DNA from 4 places in the Paenibacillus sp. GYB003 genome. Region 2 is predicted to be linked to each of the others. Evidence: riboswitches for the same ligand, from Rfam matches in the RefSeq annotation. Region 2 holds a riboswitch; each other region holds the start of a gene.
The links. Region 2 has a riboswitch for ZMP and ZTP ahead of PV407_RS20200 (bifunctional 5,10-methylenetetrahydrofolate dehydrogenase/5,10-methenyltetrahydrofolate cyclohydrolase). Riboswitches for the same ligand answer to the same signal wherever they lie in the genome.
Positions count from the first base shown of each region.

Region 1: another riboswitch for ZMP and ZTP. It lies ahead of rpiB (ribose 5-phosphate isomerase B); the one in region 2 lies ahead of PV407_RS20200 (bifunctional 5,10-methylenetetrahydrofolate dehydrogenase/5,10-methenyltetrahydrofolate cyclohydrolase).
Region 3: another riboswitch for ZMP and ZTP. It lies ahead of PV407_RS09985 (DJ-1/PfpI family protein); the one in region 2 lies ahead of PV407_RS20200 (bifunctional 5,10-methylenetetrahydrofolate dehydrogenase/5,10-methenyltetrahydrofolate cyclohydrolase).
Region 4: another riboswitch for ZMP and ZTP. It lies ahead of PV407_RS03435 (phosphoribosylaminoimidazolesuccinocarboxamide synthase); the one in region 2 lies ahead of PV407_RS20200 (bifunctional 5,10-methylenetetrahydrofolate dehydrogenase/5,10-methenyltetrahydrofolate cyclohydrolase).

Region 1 covers NZ_JARBDC010000055.1:3,951-7,622, reverse strand. The annotation lists gene glyA (serine hydroxymethyltransferase) at 1-975, opposite strand, end outside; gene PV407_RS18305 (TIGR01440 family protein) at 1,078-1,761, opposite strand; gene rpiB (ribose 5-phosphate isomerase B) at 1,809-2,267, opposite strand; ZMP/ZTP riboswitch at 2,361-2,441, opposite strand; gene PV407_RS18295 (low molecular weight protein arginine phosphatase) at 2,520-3,110, opposite strand; gene PV407_RS18290 (manganese efflux pump MntP) at 3,212-3,672, opposite strand, start outside.
Region 2 covers NZ_JARBDC010000064.1:32,102-35,773, reverse strand. The annotation lists gene PV407_RS20205 (cyclodeaminase/cyclohydrolase family protein) at 1-643, opposite strand, end outside; gene PV407_RS20200 (bifunctional 5,10-methylenetetrahydrofolate dehydrogenase/5,10-methenyltetrahydrofolate cyclohydrolase) at 640-1,509, opposite strand; ZMP/ZTP riboswitch at 1,577-1,660, opposite strand; gene PV407_RS20195 (NPCBM/NEW2 domain-containing protein) at 1,711-3,507, opposite strand; gene PV407_RS20190 (hypothetical protein) at 3,497-3,672, opposite strand, start outside.
Region 3 covers NZ_JARBDC010000026.1:30,168-33,839, reverse strand. The annotation lists gene PV407_RS09995 (TetR/AcrR family transcriptional regulator) at 1-321, shown strand, start outside; gene PV407_RS09990 (GNAT family N-acetyltransferase) at 328-921, shown strand; ZMP/ZTP riboswitch at 1,177-1,254, shown strand; gene PV407_RS09985 (DJ-1/PfpI family protein) at 1,313-1,921, shown strand; gene PV407_RS09980 (hypothetical protein) at 2,081-2,704, shown strand; gene PV407_RS09975 (VOC family protein) at 2,856-3,311, shown strand; partial or broken gene PV407_RS09970 (transposase) at 3,522-3,672, opposite strand, start outside.
Region 4 covers NZ_JARBDC010000003.1:198,083-201,754, reverse strand. The annotation lists partial or broken gene PV407_RS03440 (HAD family hydrolase) at 1-390, opposite strand, end outside; gene PV407_RS03435 (phosphoribosylaminoimidazolesuccinocarboxamide synthase) at 494-1,462, opposite strand; ZMP/ZTP riboswitch at 1,521-1,599, opposite strand; gene PV407_RS03430 (Maf family protein) at 2,436-3,086, opposite strand; gene PV407_RS03425 (phosphotransferase enzyme family protein) at 3,448-3,672, opposite strand, start outside.

The DNA of each region.
Region 1 (3,672 bases), on a different contig from region 2:
TTTGCCGGTCAGGTTGATGCTGCGCAGATCGACCAGCATCAAATGGTTATCCGTGCCGCCGGAAACAAGATCGAGCCCTTCGGCGAGCAAACCTTCGGCGAGCGCCTTCGCATTATTTACTACTTTTTGCGCGTACGTCTTGAATTCCGGCTGCAGCGCTTCTCCGAACGAAACCGCTTTGGCCGCGATAATATGCATGAGCGGACCGCCTTGCGTGCCCGGGAATACCGCTTTGTCGATCGCCGCCGCCCAAGATTTGCGGGTCAAAATCATGCCGCCGCGCGGACCGCGCAGCGTCTTGTGCGTCGTCGTCGTTACGAAGTGGGCGTGAGGCACCGGATTCGGATGCAGTCCGGCCGCCACCAATCCGGCGATATGCGCCATATCGACCATGAACAAGGCGCCTACGTCGTTCGCGATCGCGGCAAGCGCTTCGAAGTCGATCAAGCGCGGATAGGCGCTGGCTCCGGCCACGATCATCCGCGGACGATGCTTGAACGCCGCTTTGCGCACTTCGTCGTAATCGATGCGCGAATCGGTTTCGCTGACCCCGTAAGCGACGAAGTTGTACAAAATGCCGGAAGCGTTGACCGGGCTGCCGTGCGTCAAATGTCCGCCGTGCGCCAGGTTCATGCCGAGCACCGTATCGCCCGGCTTCAGAGCGGCGAGATAGACCGCCAGGTTCGCCTGCGCGCCGGAGTGCGGCTGCACGTTCACGTGCTCGGCGCCGAACAGCTGCTTCGCCCGGTCGCGGGCGATATCCTCGACGATGTCGACGTATTCGCAGCCGCCGTAATACCGTTTGCCCGGATACCCTTCGGCGTATTTATTCGTTAGGACGGTGCCCATCGCTTCCAGCACCGCTTGGCTGACGAAGTTTTCGGACGCGATCAGCTCGATTTTGTCGCGTTGGCGGTTCAGCTCCAAGCCGAGAGCCTCCACCAATTTCGGATCGGATTTACGCAAATGTTCCATAAGATTCGGTTCCTCCCGCTCGTTTTATCATTTCGCAAACTGCATTTCCCTCGCATCGCCGAAGGGGGCAAATACACGTTCCCCTTGCCCCGGCTTTGCCGTTCAATCGCAAGAGCCCTCCGCTTCGGCCGCTTCCTTCGCGTAAACGGCCCTGGCGCCGCCGATCAGCTTCGGGCGCGTATACGCCATATTGACGTGCGCCCGGCCGATCGTTCGCACCGACGGCCTGGCCGGCACGGCGACCCGCCGCAAGTGCATGCCGATCAGCGTGTCCCCGATATCGAGTCCGGCGTGGGCGGCGATCGATTCGACGACGCAAGCGTCCGGCAAATGCCGGTAGGCGTAAGCGGCCATCGAACCGCCCGCTTTGCGGACCGGGACGACGGATACTTCCTCCAACAGCGGATAGCGGCCGAGCAGCTCCCGTTCGACGACAAGCGCCCGATTTAAATGCTCGCAGCATTGAAACGCCGGAAAAAATCCGACCTGTTCGCGAACGTCGTTCACCGCCTGAAAAATGCGCGCGGCCACCTGTTCCGTTCCCGCCGTGCCGATATGCCGGCCGATTACCTCGCTGGTGCTTGTCCCGATGACGATAATGTGGCCGGGCGCCACTTTGCCGATATCGACCAGCTCGCGCAGCACCTTCCGCACGTCGGCGCCGATCCGGTCCAGGTCGGGCGTATCCGGTTCGGGTATGGCGTACGCTTCGTTAAGGGCATTGCCGCCTTCGAGGCCGCCCGTATCGCGGCCGCCGCCGCCGCGGCCTAACGTATCGTTGTCCATGCCGGACCGCTCCTTTCGCGATCGCCGTTACGTTCGCAACCTCTTCATCAAGGATGAATGGCGTATTTGTCTTCCAGCCGCTTGATTTTGTCGATCCGGTTTTGGTGCCGCGGCCCTTGCGAAAATTCCGTCTCGATCCATACTTTGGCGATTTCCAGCGCGAGCCCGGGGCCGATGACGCGTTCGCCCATGGCCAGCACGTTCGTGTCGTTATGCTCGCGCGTCGCCTTCGCCGAAAATAAGTCGTGCACGAGCGCGCAGCGGATGCCCGGTATTTTGTTCGCGGCGATCGACATGCCGATCCCGGTGCCGCATATGAGAATGCCCCGATCCGCTTCGCCGGACGCCACCTTCTCGCATACCGGAATCGCATAGTCGGGGTAATCGATGGAATCGGCGCAATTGCAGCCGAAATCCTCCACCTCGTGTCCCGCGGCGCGCAGCGCCTCCGCGATGTCGTCCTTCAGCCGAAAGCCTGCATGGTCCGCCCCGATGGCGATTTTCATAGAGTTCCCCTCCGCTTCCGAATGAGCTTAGTATACCCGCCTTGAAACGAAAAAAGAGCATGGCGCGCGTCTTTCGATTCGAAAAACGCTGCTGCTCTTTGCCCAGGCGACCGGCCGTATGCCTCGATGCTCCATTGTGGTTACGCCCACTTGTCGCCAGTTACATCGAGTCGTTATTGATAATCTCATCATAACGCATTCGATTTGCGCTGTAAAGACGATACCCGCAAACCGGGCCCGCGCATTCTCCGCCTACTCGGCCGGCGGCGTTCTAAGCTTGCGGATCAGCTTGCGCACGTACGTTTCGATCTCGTCGGCGCTTTTTTCGTACGATCGGCGGTCGCCTCCGAACGGATCGGCGATGTCGAAGCCCGGAAGAGCGGCGTCCGCTTGCCGCGCCCGCTCCTGCTCCGCCTCGGTGATCGGCTCGCCGAGCGCCCGCTTGATTTGCAGCTCCGAATGGAGCTTATGCCGCAGCGCGATCATATCGGCGATGGCCGGATCGTCCTCGGCGAACTCTTTAAGCGTATAGATCGTATCGATAGCGTCCGGGAATCGCCGGATCAGCAGTTCTTTATGTCCCATCGTCATCGTCAAAATCAGGTCGGCCCACTCGACCGTCTCTTTCGTGACCGAGCTGGACGTCCGCTTGTCGGTAATGCCCTTCGCCTGCAAAATGTCCGCCGAATGCTTCGAAATCGGCGAACCGTCCCAGGCGGAGACGCCCGCCGACCGGGCGGTCGCGTTCAACCCTTCCTGCGCCGCCAGTTGGCGAAATATGCCTTCCGCCATCGGACTGCGGCACGTGTTTCCCGTACATACGAATAAAATGCGTTCGTACATCCGAACCTCCCGTAAATCGAGAATGTGAGTCGGATTGCCGGCCGGCATGCCAGTCGCAGCGCCGTCCGCCTTTATGGTTCTATTGTACCTCAACGACGGTTTTATATCAAAAAGCGAATGCCGAACGCAAGCAAAATGACGCCCCCGACCGCTTCGCCGTATTCGCCGACCCACGATCCGGCTCTGCGGCCGAGCAGCAGGCCGCCCACGGACATGAGGCCGCCGGCCCCTCCGAACATCAGGACCGTAAACGCCAAATCGGTCGAAAACATGCCGAGCGAGACGCCGACCGACATCGAATCGACGCTGACGCTAAGGGCGAAAAACAAAAGCCCCCAAAGCGTGCGATGGTCGAACGGCCGCATTTCCGGCCCTTTCAAGGAGCTGAAAATCATATGCGCGCCGAGCAGAACGAGCAGCGCGCCGCCCGTAATCGTCGCTACGTTGCCGAGCAGCGTACCGACGTAATGGCCCATAAACATGCCGATCAGCGGCATAAGGATATGAAACAATCCGATGACGAAACTGATCTTGAGTATATCGAGCAGCCGAATGCCTCTCA
Region 2 (3,672 bases):
GCCTTCCTTTCCAAATGACGCCTCGCACGGCGACCGCGGTCCGGTCGCTCAGCTCCGCGCACGATTGCAGCAGTCCGAAGGCGCGGTCGTCCAGCTCGCGGACCGTCCCCTCGTCCTGCAGCGACGCCAGGTTGATCTCCACGGTCAAATAGGACGACCGGGCGGCCGATTCGAACAGCAGCGCGCCGATGCCGAGGTCGGAGACGACGTTCGGATTGGCGGACGCCGCGATGCCCGCGGTCAGCTCCAGCGCGTCGCGGCAAATGCGCATCAGGCCGAGCGGCACCTCGATCGCCTGCAGCGCCGCTTCGCGCAGCGCGTCCGAGCGGACGCGCTTCTCCTCCTCGGTCGCCTTCGGCAGCTTCAGCGCCGCCATATAGCGCTCGAAGGAGACGATATCCGCCTCGAGCATATCTTCGCAGTCGCGGGTCCAGTCCCGCAGCCGGGCTGCCGCCTCATTCATCGCCGGCTCCGCTTCGGCGTATTTCGCCCCTTGCGTAAAACGGGCGGCCATCGATACCATCGACGCTCCGAGCGCCCCGACGAGCGCGGCCACGCTCCCGCCGCCCGGCGTAGGCGTCGCCGCCGACGCTTCGTCCAGAAACGACCGGATCGTCCGGTCGAACATCGCCTGCTTCGTCATTCTCGCTTCTCCCCTTTCGCCGCCTGCCGCTGCAGGCGAATCGCCTTCATCGCGTTCGCGAACAGCAGCGCGGTCGTCAATGTGCCGACGCCTCCCGGCACCGGCGAAACGGCCGCGGCCGTTTCGATCGCGTCCGGCGCGACGTCGCCCGCGATGCCGCCGTCCGGCGTCTCGTTAATGCCGGCGTCGACGACGACAGACCCGCTGCGGAACATGTCCTTCGTCAGCAGCCCGGCCCGGCCGACCGCGGCGATGACGATGTCGGCGGCGGCCACGTGCCGCCGCAGATCGGCCGTCCGGGAATGACAGACGGTGACGGTAGCCTGCTCGCGCTGCAGCATATGGAACAGCGGCAGGCCGACCGTCTGTCCCCGCCCGACGAGCGCGACGTGCTTCCCTTCCGGCGAATGCCCGTAAGCGTGCAGCAGGCGGATGCACGACTGCGGCGTCGCCGGGTACAGCCCGGGCTCCCCCGCGACGACCGCCAGCTTGTTCGCCGGCGTCACGCCGTCCACGTCCTTGAGCGGGTCGATCGCCGCCGACACCTTCGAAGCGGATAGATGCGACGGCAGCGGCAGCTCGACCATAATGCCGTGCACCGCCGGGTCCCGGCTCCACGCCGCGACGACCGCGATCGCCTGCTCCTCCGTCGCCGTCCGCGGCAAGGCGCGCAGCTCGTATTCGACGCCGAGCCTGGCCGCGATTTTCCGCTTCGATTCCGCGTAATACGCCGATGCCGGATCCCCGCCCACGAGCAGAACGGCTACCTTCGGGACGATCCCTTCCGCCCGCAGCGCCGCCGCTTCCGCCGCGACTTCCTCGCGCACCCGATCGGCGGCTTCCTTCGCATGCATCCAAATCCCCATGCCCATCCCTCCTGTTACACGAACAAAGAAAAAGCATCCGAAGCGACCGCGCAGGCGGCAGCTCCGGACACTTTACCCAGGCGAGCGGTATGTCCGTTTTCCGCGCGCTCCCTCGTGGTACTCCACCGATTCGCCAGTTACGCGCGGACTTCCTCTCGTTCTCATCTTACCAAAATCGCTCCCGAAAGAGAAGCGCCCTTTTTACGGAGACAGAACCCCGTCCCCGACGATCAACGTCTGGGCGTCGCCGCGGGATCTCGTTTGGCTCGCCGCGAACTGCAGCGTATGGATGCCGCTTACGTCCAAATCGATGTTTACCGCAGCGGGGGCGGAGGAATCGAACGAGACGGTTTGCAGAAGTCGGCCGTCGCCGATCACCTTCAGCTCGCTCGTTCCGAAATCCGCTCCGACGGTCGTTTTGGCGACGCCGATTTGGGCCGCGAACCGTTTGAACGCTCCGTTCAAGCCGAACGCAACCGCTGCCTCCTTCGTCCACGAATAGTCGCTCGTAAAGCCGATGGCGTTCACGTAAATATTGCCAGAGGCGTCCTGCAAAAACCGGTTGTCCCAATCGTCGAACCTTTCCCACACTTGCGTATCCGGACCGGGCACGACGATTTGCTGCGCCAAAAGCTCTTGGTCCGGCTTATACTCGCCTCCCGTTCCCAAATCGACGTTCATCTGAACCCCGCCTATCCGGAACTTCGCATATTTGGCGTCGGCGGAAAGGCTTCCGTTCAGATCGAACGAAACATTGAATTCCTTCGCGACCCCCGCGAACAAACTTTCGTTCATCGCTCGGTCTATGCGCAAGTCTATGGCCGGCACGTACAAACTCGCCTCGTCCTTCAGCTTCGTGTCCGCCGCGGCCGTCAGCTTCCCGTGAATTTCGACCGCGTTTTTGCTTGCCTTCACTTTGCCGATTTCCACGGTCAGCCCGCCGTTCGTTGCTTTCGCGGACGACGACAGCTCCTTGTCCGGGAAAGCGAGCACTTCCTTCAAAGTGTCCGTCGCACCGGCGGGACCGATATCGACCTTCGCAAACTCCTCTTTCGGCTGCAGACCGAAACGGTAATCGAGCCGGACGAGCGTCTTCGTCGGCGTATCGGAAACGTATTGGTAGCCGACGGCGTAATCGGGGTAATGGCGGAGCGTCATTTTTTCCGCGTTCGCGGATTTGCCGTCCGCGAACACCGCTTGGATTGCGGGCGGGAGCGTTTTGGCCGCAAACCGGATCGGGCCTTCGTATTTGTAAAACAGCGCAAGCCGGTTGTTTTTGACGCCTTCGCCAAGAAACGTGATTTTACCGGCAGCATTTTCAAGCAACGTCACGTTTCTTTGGTTGTATACGGCCGGCAGCTCGATATATTTCGCCTTCTCCGCTTTGATCTTCGCCGAATAATCGGCGGCCGTGTTCCCTGCGACGCCGGACAGGCCGTCTTCATATACGCGAAGCTCCGCCGTGCCGGTTTCCGCCTTGTCGAACGCGAGCTTGCCCATATGGTCTTCGATTTCCTTGCGGAGCGGATCGATTTTGCCGCTTTTCGCGTCGCCTGCGAGCTTGGTCAGCATATCGCCCGTTTCTTTGAACAACGCCGCGGTCGGAAACGCCTCGAGCTCCGAATGAATACGGCCCAGCTCCCGGTAAACGTCGACCACTTCCTTCGCCGTCGCTTTCCCCGTATCCAGTCCGGCGAGCTTCTGCTTCGCCGTTTCCGCACGCGATTTCAGTTCGCCCAGCTTTAGCTTCAAGCTTTCCGCGTCCGCCAAAAGCTTCTTGGCGATGGCGATCCGCCCTTCCCCGTACTCGAGCTTCTCCCGGTCCATCTCGGTTATTTTGCGGTACTGAGCGGCGGCCGTCTCCGCGTCCAAGCTTTCCATCGCCTTGTCGGCGGCCGCCATCAGCTTGCCGTACTCCCTGTCTCCGCCGCCGCACCCGGACACGAGCCACAAACAGCCTAACAAGCCGATCAGCTTCATGCGTCCTTTATTGCGCATTCGGAATGCCGCCTCCTTTCCTGCCGGACATTATGTTGTCGAACAACCCGATCCTGTAAAGGACGAATAGAACGATGGCAACGACCGCCAATACGACTAGCCAAACCGCGGCCGACATTCCGTTGGAGGGATCGTAGACGATCACGACGCGATCGTCGTTTGCAA
Region 3 (3,672 bases), on a different contig from region 2:
TACACCGACTTGATCGATGGGGAAGAACTGGCCAATCTGCTGATCCTTCTCAATCAATCGCTATTAGCCGGAGCTGCCGCAGACTCCGAACCGTATGACGAGATCCTCCGGGTAAATGCCAGGCTGCTTGATTCTACGGCACAGCTCATTCGTAAGGGTCAGCAGCTCGGGGAATTTCACCCCGGTGATGCGCGGGAGATGGCCGTCTATTTTTTTGCATCGATTCAAGGTTTGGCTGAGATGAAAGTATTGCTAAAGAGCAGCTTTACCATGCCCTCGCCCTCGATCCTCACCGCGTTTCTATTTAAAGAAAGGGAGTGACCCATCATGCTTAACTTGGTTAGAGCCGATCAAGCCGAATTTGATGTGAGGCGAGGAATGTCAGAAATATTCGCGGAGGGTTTCGCACAATGGCTTGGTTTTTTCTCCAAGGATCCGAAAAAAATCGCTGCGGCGTTCGCCCATATGTTCGTTCCGGATCAATTTTATGTGGCTTTATACAAGGGGCAAGTGGTCGGAATGGCTGCCTGCACGGATGCAACATCACATTCGGTTAAACTGGATATAACGGAACTTCGCAAGCATTTAGGCTTTTATAAAGGCACTTTGGCCGGTATTTTTTTGAAAAAGGAATTTGAAACCGCCTTTGCTCATCCGTCAACCGGTGTAGGCTCCATCGAATTTGTAGGGACGGCCTCCGCATTCAGGGGGCAAGGCGTTGCTTCGCAATTGATTCGTCATATCCTTGAGCATACTCCTTACAAGGTTTACTTGATTGAAGAAGTCGCCGATACCAATATTCCGGCCATGAAACTCTATAATAAATTAGGTTTTGAAGAATACAAACGCAGGCAAATACCAATGAACCGGGCAAAGAAAATCGGGATCCATCACATTGTATCGTTGAGGTATACGAAATAGCGATAGGTCTTTGGGAAAGATTCGAAGTCCGATCGTTCCTTGGACTGAAAGTGTTGAAAACCATTGAACTAAACGGGTACAAGAGCTCAATAAACATGACGAAGCTGCCGTCGGCTCGATCGGCGGCCTCGCTACGAACGGGCAGAATAGTGTCAAAATTGGAAAATACGACATTTAAGTTATGAACTTAAACCGGTTACAATACTATAAATCGCATTGAAGTTTTTGGAATTGACTGATATTATTAATTTGTATTCAAGTATGTGTAACTGGCGTAACGTAGGTAACTACGAGGAAGCACATATTCATAAGCCGTACGCCTGGGCAAGTATCTGATCTTAAATCAGATGCTTTTTTTATTTCAATTGATGAAAGGTCAGGTGCTTAGGGATTGAAGATAGCTTTCATTCTGTTTGACAAGATGACAACGTTAGATTTTGTTGGATTTTACGATGCTGTATCTTGGTTAAAAATTTTAAAAGTCAAAGAAGGAGTAACATGGGATCTTTGTGCAAACAAAGAAGAGATTACAGACGATCGGGGTATGACAATAAAAATAAAGCATGTTTGCCCAGACCTATCCGGATATGACTTATTATTTATTCCCGGTGGAATGCCCGCAAGAGAACTGAGATATGATACGGAATTTGTTTCATGGATCAAAAGTGGGAGCGCTGTACAGTACAAAGTATCTGTCTGTACAGGTGCATTGCTTTTGGGAGCTGCAGGATTCTTACATGGGAAAATGGCGACAACGAATCCCTCCGCTTATGAATTGTTGACTCCTTATTGCTCAGAGGTTGTTAAAGCCCGTATTGTACGGGATGGAGATACTTTAACGGGAGGCGGTGTCTCAGCGTCTATTGATTTAGGTTTATATTTTGTTGAATCTTTAACGAATGCGGATGTGGCGAAAAAGGTTCAAAAGATGATGGATTATCCGTATTATCGGACCGGAAATTTGACTACTGTGTTCATGCCCAACGATAAACCGATATAAAGCTTTGCACAGCTATTTCAGACAGTATAGAACCGTGCCAAGGTGGAACGAATCGTTTGGAGTTTGAATAAAAAAGAGCCGAAAGTGAAAAAAGCTAATGCGCGCGGTTTACCGGCGTTCTTGTTGCGTGGATACGGAAACAAGATGAAGAGGTGAAGGATGATTCGAGGAGTCATTATTGAAGGGTTGTCTACCGCAGGAAAAACATCGGTATTTTCTGCAATAAAGAGATTACACAGCCAAATACACAATAGCGAAAAGACGATAATTGCAATAAGTGAACGCTACTCGCAAGTTCTGCATTCATACAAGGGTGTCTTGAGAACCATGGACAAGGATGAACATATTCAGCTTTTAAATCGTCATGTTGATTATCTCGAACAACAATTCGAATGGTTTGAGTCACTTGGTCATACGAAACCATCAAACGGTATATTTTATTTGTTGGAGAGGTTCAGTATAAATCATCGAGCGGCCTTTATAAATTCTGCAAAAATTGAAATGCTGGAAAAACGTCTATCGAGGCTGAATGCACCATGTGTACTCCTAACCTTATCCCAAGAAGCTGTAGAGCCTAGATTTATTGAAAGCCGGGGCGAAGCTTGGAAATCGTATGTGATGGAAAACCACCCAACGGTAACAGAGGCATGTCAGAAGTTTTTAGACGATCAGGAGAAGCTTCGTATGTGTGCTAAACAATCGCTAATTCCCACTTTAGAAATAAACACGGAAGAAGCAGACTGGGATTCTTATGCAAAACATATACTCCTGGAATTAACCTAGCCTGAAAATAACTCATAACGCATACCCCTAGAAAAACAACACGAAACTAGTCAGGTTTGCGACATTCTGTGGCATCAAAATAACTGTAAGTCACAAAAATTGGGTGACTGCTTCTATTGCACGAATTGAAACGAGAAGGGAGAAATGGGAAATGCAGATTCACGAAGAAACAAAGTCAAAGGAAAACATAGAGGACATTATAGGCATGACTTGTATATATGTCCCGGTCAGTGATGTCTACAAGGCTGTTCAGTGGTATGAAGCAAATTTAGGTTGCAAACTCAGAGCAGGCGATAAGTTGGAACCTGATATGACTGGTGCGATCCTGAGATTTCCTGATCGTAATGGCAAGCCTCACGGTCCAACAGGGCCGGTTCCTGCCATATTCCTTCTCGAATCAAGGCCGGAAGGTGGCCGGTTAGGCTTTACCGGCAATGATGGTAAACGCAAAGCAGTTGGGTGTTTCATAACTCCACGCATCCAAGACCTTTTCAACCGTTTTAAGGAAAACGGAGTGAACATCGAAGGGGACATTCGGATAACATGTGGACCAAACCTTCAGTTTTATGATCCTGACGGGAATATGTGGGAAGTATGGCAGCCATAAAAAAAAGCAGTCGGCGAGTCGATCGGCTGCCAGGACAATTAATCCATATTACGGGGGTAATGTCAGTAGAATGGTATGAAAAAAATCTTGGATGCAAATTAATAGCCCCCATCTCAGGAGTGGCTGACTTGCAACTTGCCCCACAGCATGTAATTACACTTTTACACCGGATGATGAACAAGATAGCTGTTGGTTTGCTGGAAAGAATTATCAAGAAAAATCACCAGCTAGGCCGTCGATTACTTCGACGGTGAAGTATTTCACCGCATATTTATTCTTGATCCCTAGAGACTCTAATCGTTTGATCGACTGTTTGATGACAAAATCTTTTCGACGTTGGTCGTAAAAATCGGCTCCCAGT
Region 4 (3,672 bases), on a different contig from region 2:
AAGGACGAATTCCATGAATCGTCTAATCTGACGCTTTTCATGAATAAGCTCGAAATCCACACGTTTTGCAGTCGTCACGATGGCCATGCGGACGTACTTTGACAGTTCGGCTAGAGTTTCAACTACGCCTTCAATCTCTATGGCTTCTGTTCTTAGATATTCCTGATAATAGGCGTTGCGGACCTCGCGCTGCTTGTTGATGGTCTGTTCATCAATACCTGCTGCCTTAGCTTGGGCCCAAGTACCCAACGACTGAGTCATGTCGCGGAGGTATTGATCTTTATCCAAGGTAAATCCAATGTCAGCTAGAGCGCGTTCTCCCGCTTTGTAATACCAGAATTCAGTATCAACCAGAACACCATCATGATCGAAGAGTATGTACTTTTTCATTGCTTCGTTCTCCTTTGTCAGCTACGGCTTCCATAAACGTATTCAAACTGTCTGCGAGTGGCGCACCGAAATTTCGAATTACGCCCCGTCTGGTTAATGTCGCTTAGATAAGATAAGCATTTAAATTCTTTTTAAGCCGCTCCTTTACAGAATGCGTGCAATCGACGGCAAATTCCTTGCCGGTGATCATTTCGAAGAGGCGGATATAGCGATGCGACAGTTCAATGACAAGGTCATCAGGTGCGGATGGGAGGATTTTATCTTTATAAGGGTCGCAATGCTCTCTGAACCAAAGTCGCAAGAATTCTTTGTCGATATTCTCCGGTTCTTTGCCCTCGGCTAACCTCGATTCGAATGTCTCTTTAATCCAGTAGCGGGAAGAATCGGGTGTATGTATCTCGTCGATGAGAAGAATCTCTCCTTTGTCATCAATACCGAATTCATATTTGGTATCTACAAGGATTAATCCGTTCCTAGCTGCGATCTCTGTGCCCCTGGCAAAGAGCGAGAACACGATTTTTTGCAAATACCCCCAGGTCTCTTTGTCGATTAGGCCTTCGTGGACGATTTGAGCAGCCGAAATCGATTCGTCATGTGCTGCTGATTTCGTTGTCGGAGTCAGGATCGGTTTCTCGAACTTCTGGTTTTTCTTCATTCCATCAGGTAGGATGTTGCCACATATGTCTCGGATACCTTGTGAGTATTGGACCCAAGCCGAGGTATCAGTCGAGCCCGTAAGATAGGCTCGCATTACAAATTCGACAGGAATTACCTTGCATTTTTTTCCTATAGTAACATTCGGGTCCGGGATTTTTATAACGTGGTTACTTACTATATCCGAGGTATTTTCAAACCAAAAAGCGCTAATCTGGTTTAATACTTGGCCTTTAAACGGAATGTTGGCAAGGACCCTGTCAAATGCGCTTTGGCGGTCTGTGGTGATAAGGATTAGAGAATCACCCAGATCATATGTGTCGCGAACTTTACCTCTTCTGAACCCAGGTACATTCAGAAATGAGGTGTCATCGAGACAGTTCATTAGGTTTTTTTGAATAGTTTCTTTGGATATCATGTAAGTCCACCTGACCCTTCAATAATTGAAATAAAAAAAGCATCTGATCTAAGATCAAATACTTTGCCCAGGCGTACGGCTTATGAAATATGCGCTCCCCCGTAGTTACCTACGTTACGCCAGTCACACATATTTTAATACAATCCAATATTATCAGACGATTCCAACATTTTCAATACTGTTTTTACCAGAAATTAAAATGTGCATATGGGAACTAAACTGCCCGTCACTTTAATAAATCAAAGAGTGAACTCATTACGGTTCCTGCAGCATCAATATTGTAAGCCATCACAACCCCAGCGGTTTTGCGCTGAAAGGACATTTCAAATCTGTCTTGTGTTGATGATGATCACTCAGGAACGTGGTTCCTTTGATCGAGGAGTCGAGGGACTAGTAAGCTCGTTGTGCGGGCTGGAAGAATACCGGGCGGCCGCTACGCTTATCGGAGTCTCTGAGAAATTACGAGCGAAGCTTGGCTCCGCGGCTCAGCCCCAGTTTCAATTGATTTACGAACAGGCGAAACGAACCTGCAGACTAGAATGCGGCGATGAGCCGTTTAACGAGGCCATTGCGATTGGAAGAGGAATGACGAGAGAGCAGGCCGTTTCTTATGCGTTAGAGGTATAGGGGGGCTCTCTCGCTTGGCTTCTCCATCGTATCCCTCCCCGCATGTTCTTCCTGTTCCGGTTCCAAAACGTTAGCCCCATTATAACATCGCGGGCCGTTCTAAAGAATGGGAGTAGCGAAAAACCGCCCGCTGTCGGGAGGTTACCGTAAATGCCCCGACCATTAATGACATCCATTTGAACAGCAACTGTTCGACCGCGGCGCCAAAGTTGGCGCAAAGGGATTGCCCGGCGCGCTGCAGTACGAGAAGATCCATGATTTTATCGATTTTTCTTTTTGATATGTGTGTGGTTTTTCCTTCACCAACCTCGGACGATTCTGAGCTTCACCAATACGGCCATGTCTCTTAGCTTTGCTGGCTGGCTTGCTCTTGAGCGAAACCAAGCTTGCTTAACAAATCTAAAACCACTGGCACTTCAATGCCGCCAGTGCGCGGTGCATCGGTTAGCACATATGGTGCAATTGCGCCACCGCGATTGTAGCCTGCACAGTTTAGGGTTTCGCTTTCGTTTGCAATTTCTTCAATCACTTGTTTTGGCAAAGGCGCGATTAGCACATCGCCAATCGTAACCTCGCTAAGCGTTCGCCCGTCATAATAAACTGCCAAAGCATTGCATCTGCTGACTGTTTTGCCGCTGATAAACTCATGCTGCTCGCGGCAGCGCTCTTTTGTGATAGGCTTTTCGATTATTCTGCCACTGCAAAAAATGATAGTATCTGCAGCCACCACTGCACCGTTTTTGATTTTTTCTATAAATGGTTTTAATTTTTCGAGCGCCATTGTTGCGGAGTAACTTTTTGCTTGGTCAATACTGACACCAGTGTGAGGAAAGTTGTAGTTAACAGAGCTATCGTCAAATGTGCTTACAATTTGCACAAAGTCAAGTCCAAATTTTGCCAGTTGCTTTGTGCGCCTAGACGATGCAGAGGCAAGCACTAATGTTGGCTTTCCAAACTCTATAACCTCGCCTCTATTAAATCTTTGCTGTAAACTCATAACTATTCCTCCAGTTTAATTTAAGTTTAGGGAAAAATCATGACCTAAGCAGTCCATACCAAAATATTGGAAAACCCATGAACATTCATAGATTTGAACTGGAATTCCAAAAAAATACAAAACTTTCGGGATCGTTTCGACTTCTCTCTTCTGCTTACCCAGTCCGGCATGATCAAACGTAGCGGAACTTCGTCTTGGCTAATTTGTTTTCTCTACCTGATTATCCCTTGGCACCACTAGATCTTAATTTAGTGTCACACACTAAATAAACCTTTTTTTATCGGAAAAAATATAAGTTAAAAAAACATACAGCCGGCCCCTATGAGCCGGCTGTGTTGAGTCAGCCCCTACTTGTTCCCAGTTAATGAATACTATTATAAATGTTTTTAAATTCTTGAACAAAATCAATCGGCAGCATAGGGTTATCAGAAGCGGCTACTCGTTGAAGCTCTTTTAACCAGTTCATCGATTTTTCATCCAAATTTGACACATCGTTTGCTTGATGAAAATAAATATATAGCAATGCATGACGAAGTTTAATAGAATCTTGTAAATATACTATTTCTTCTTCTTGGATTGTATTTTC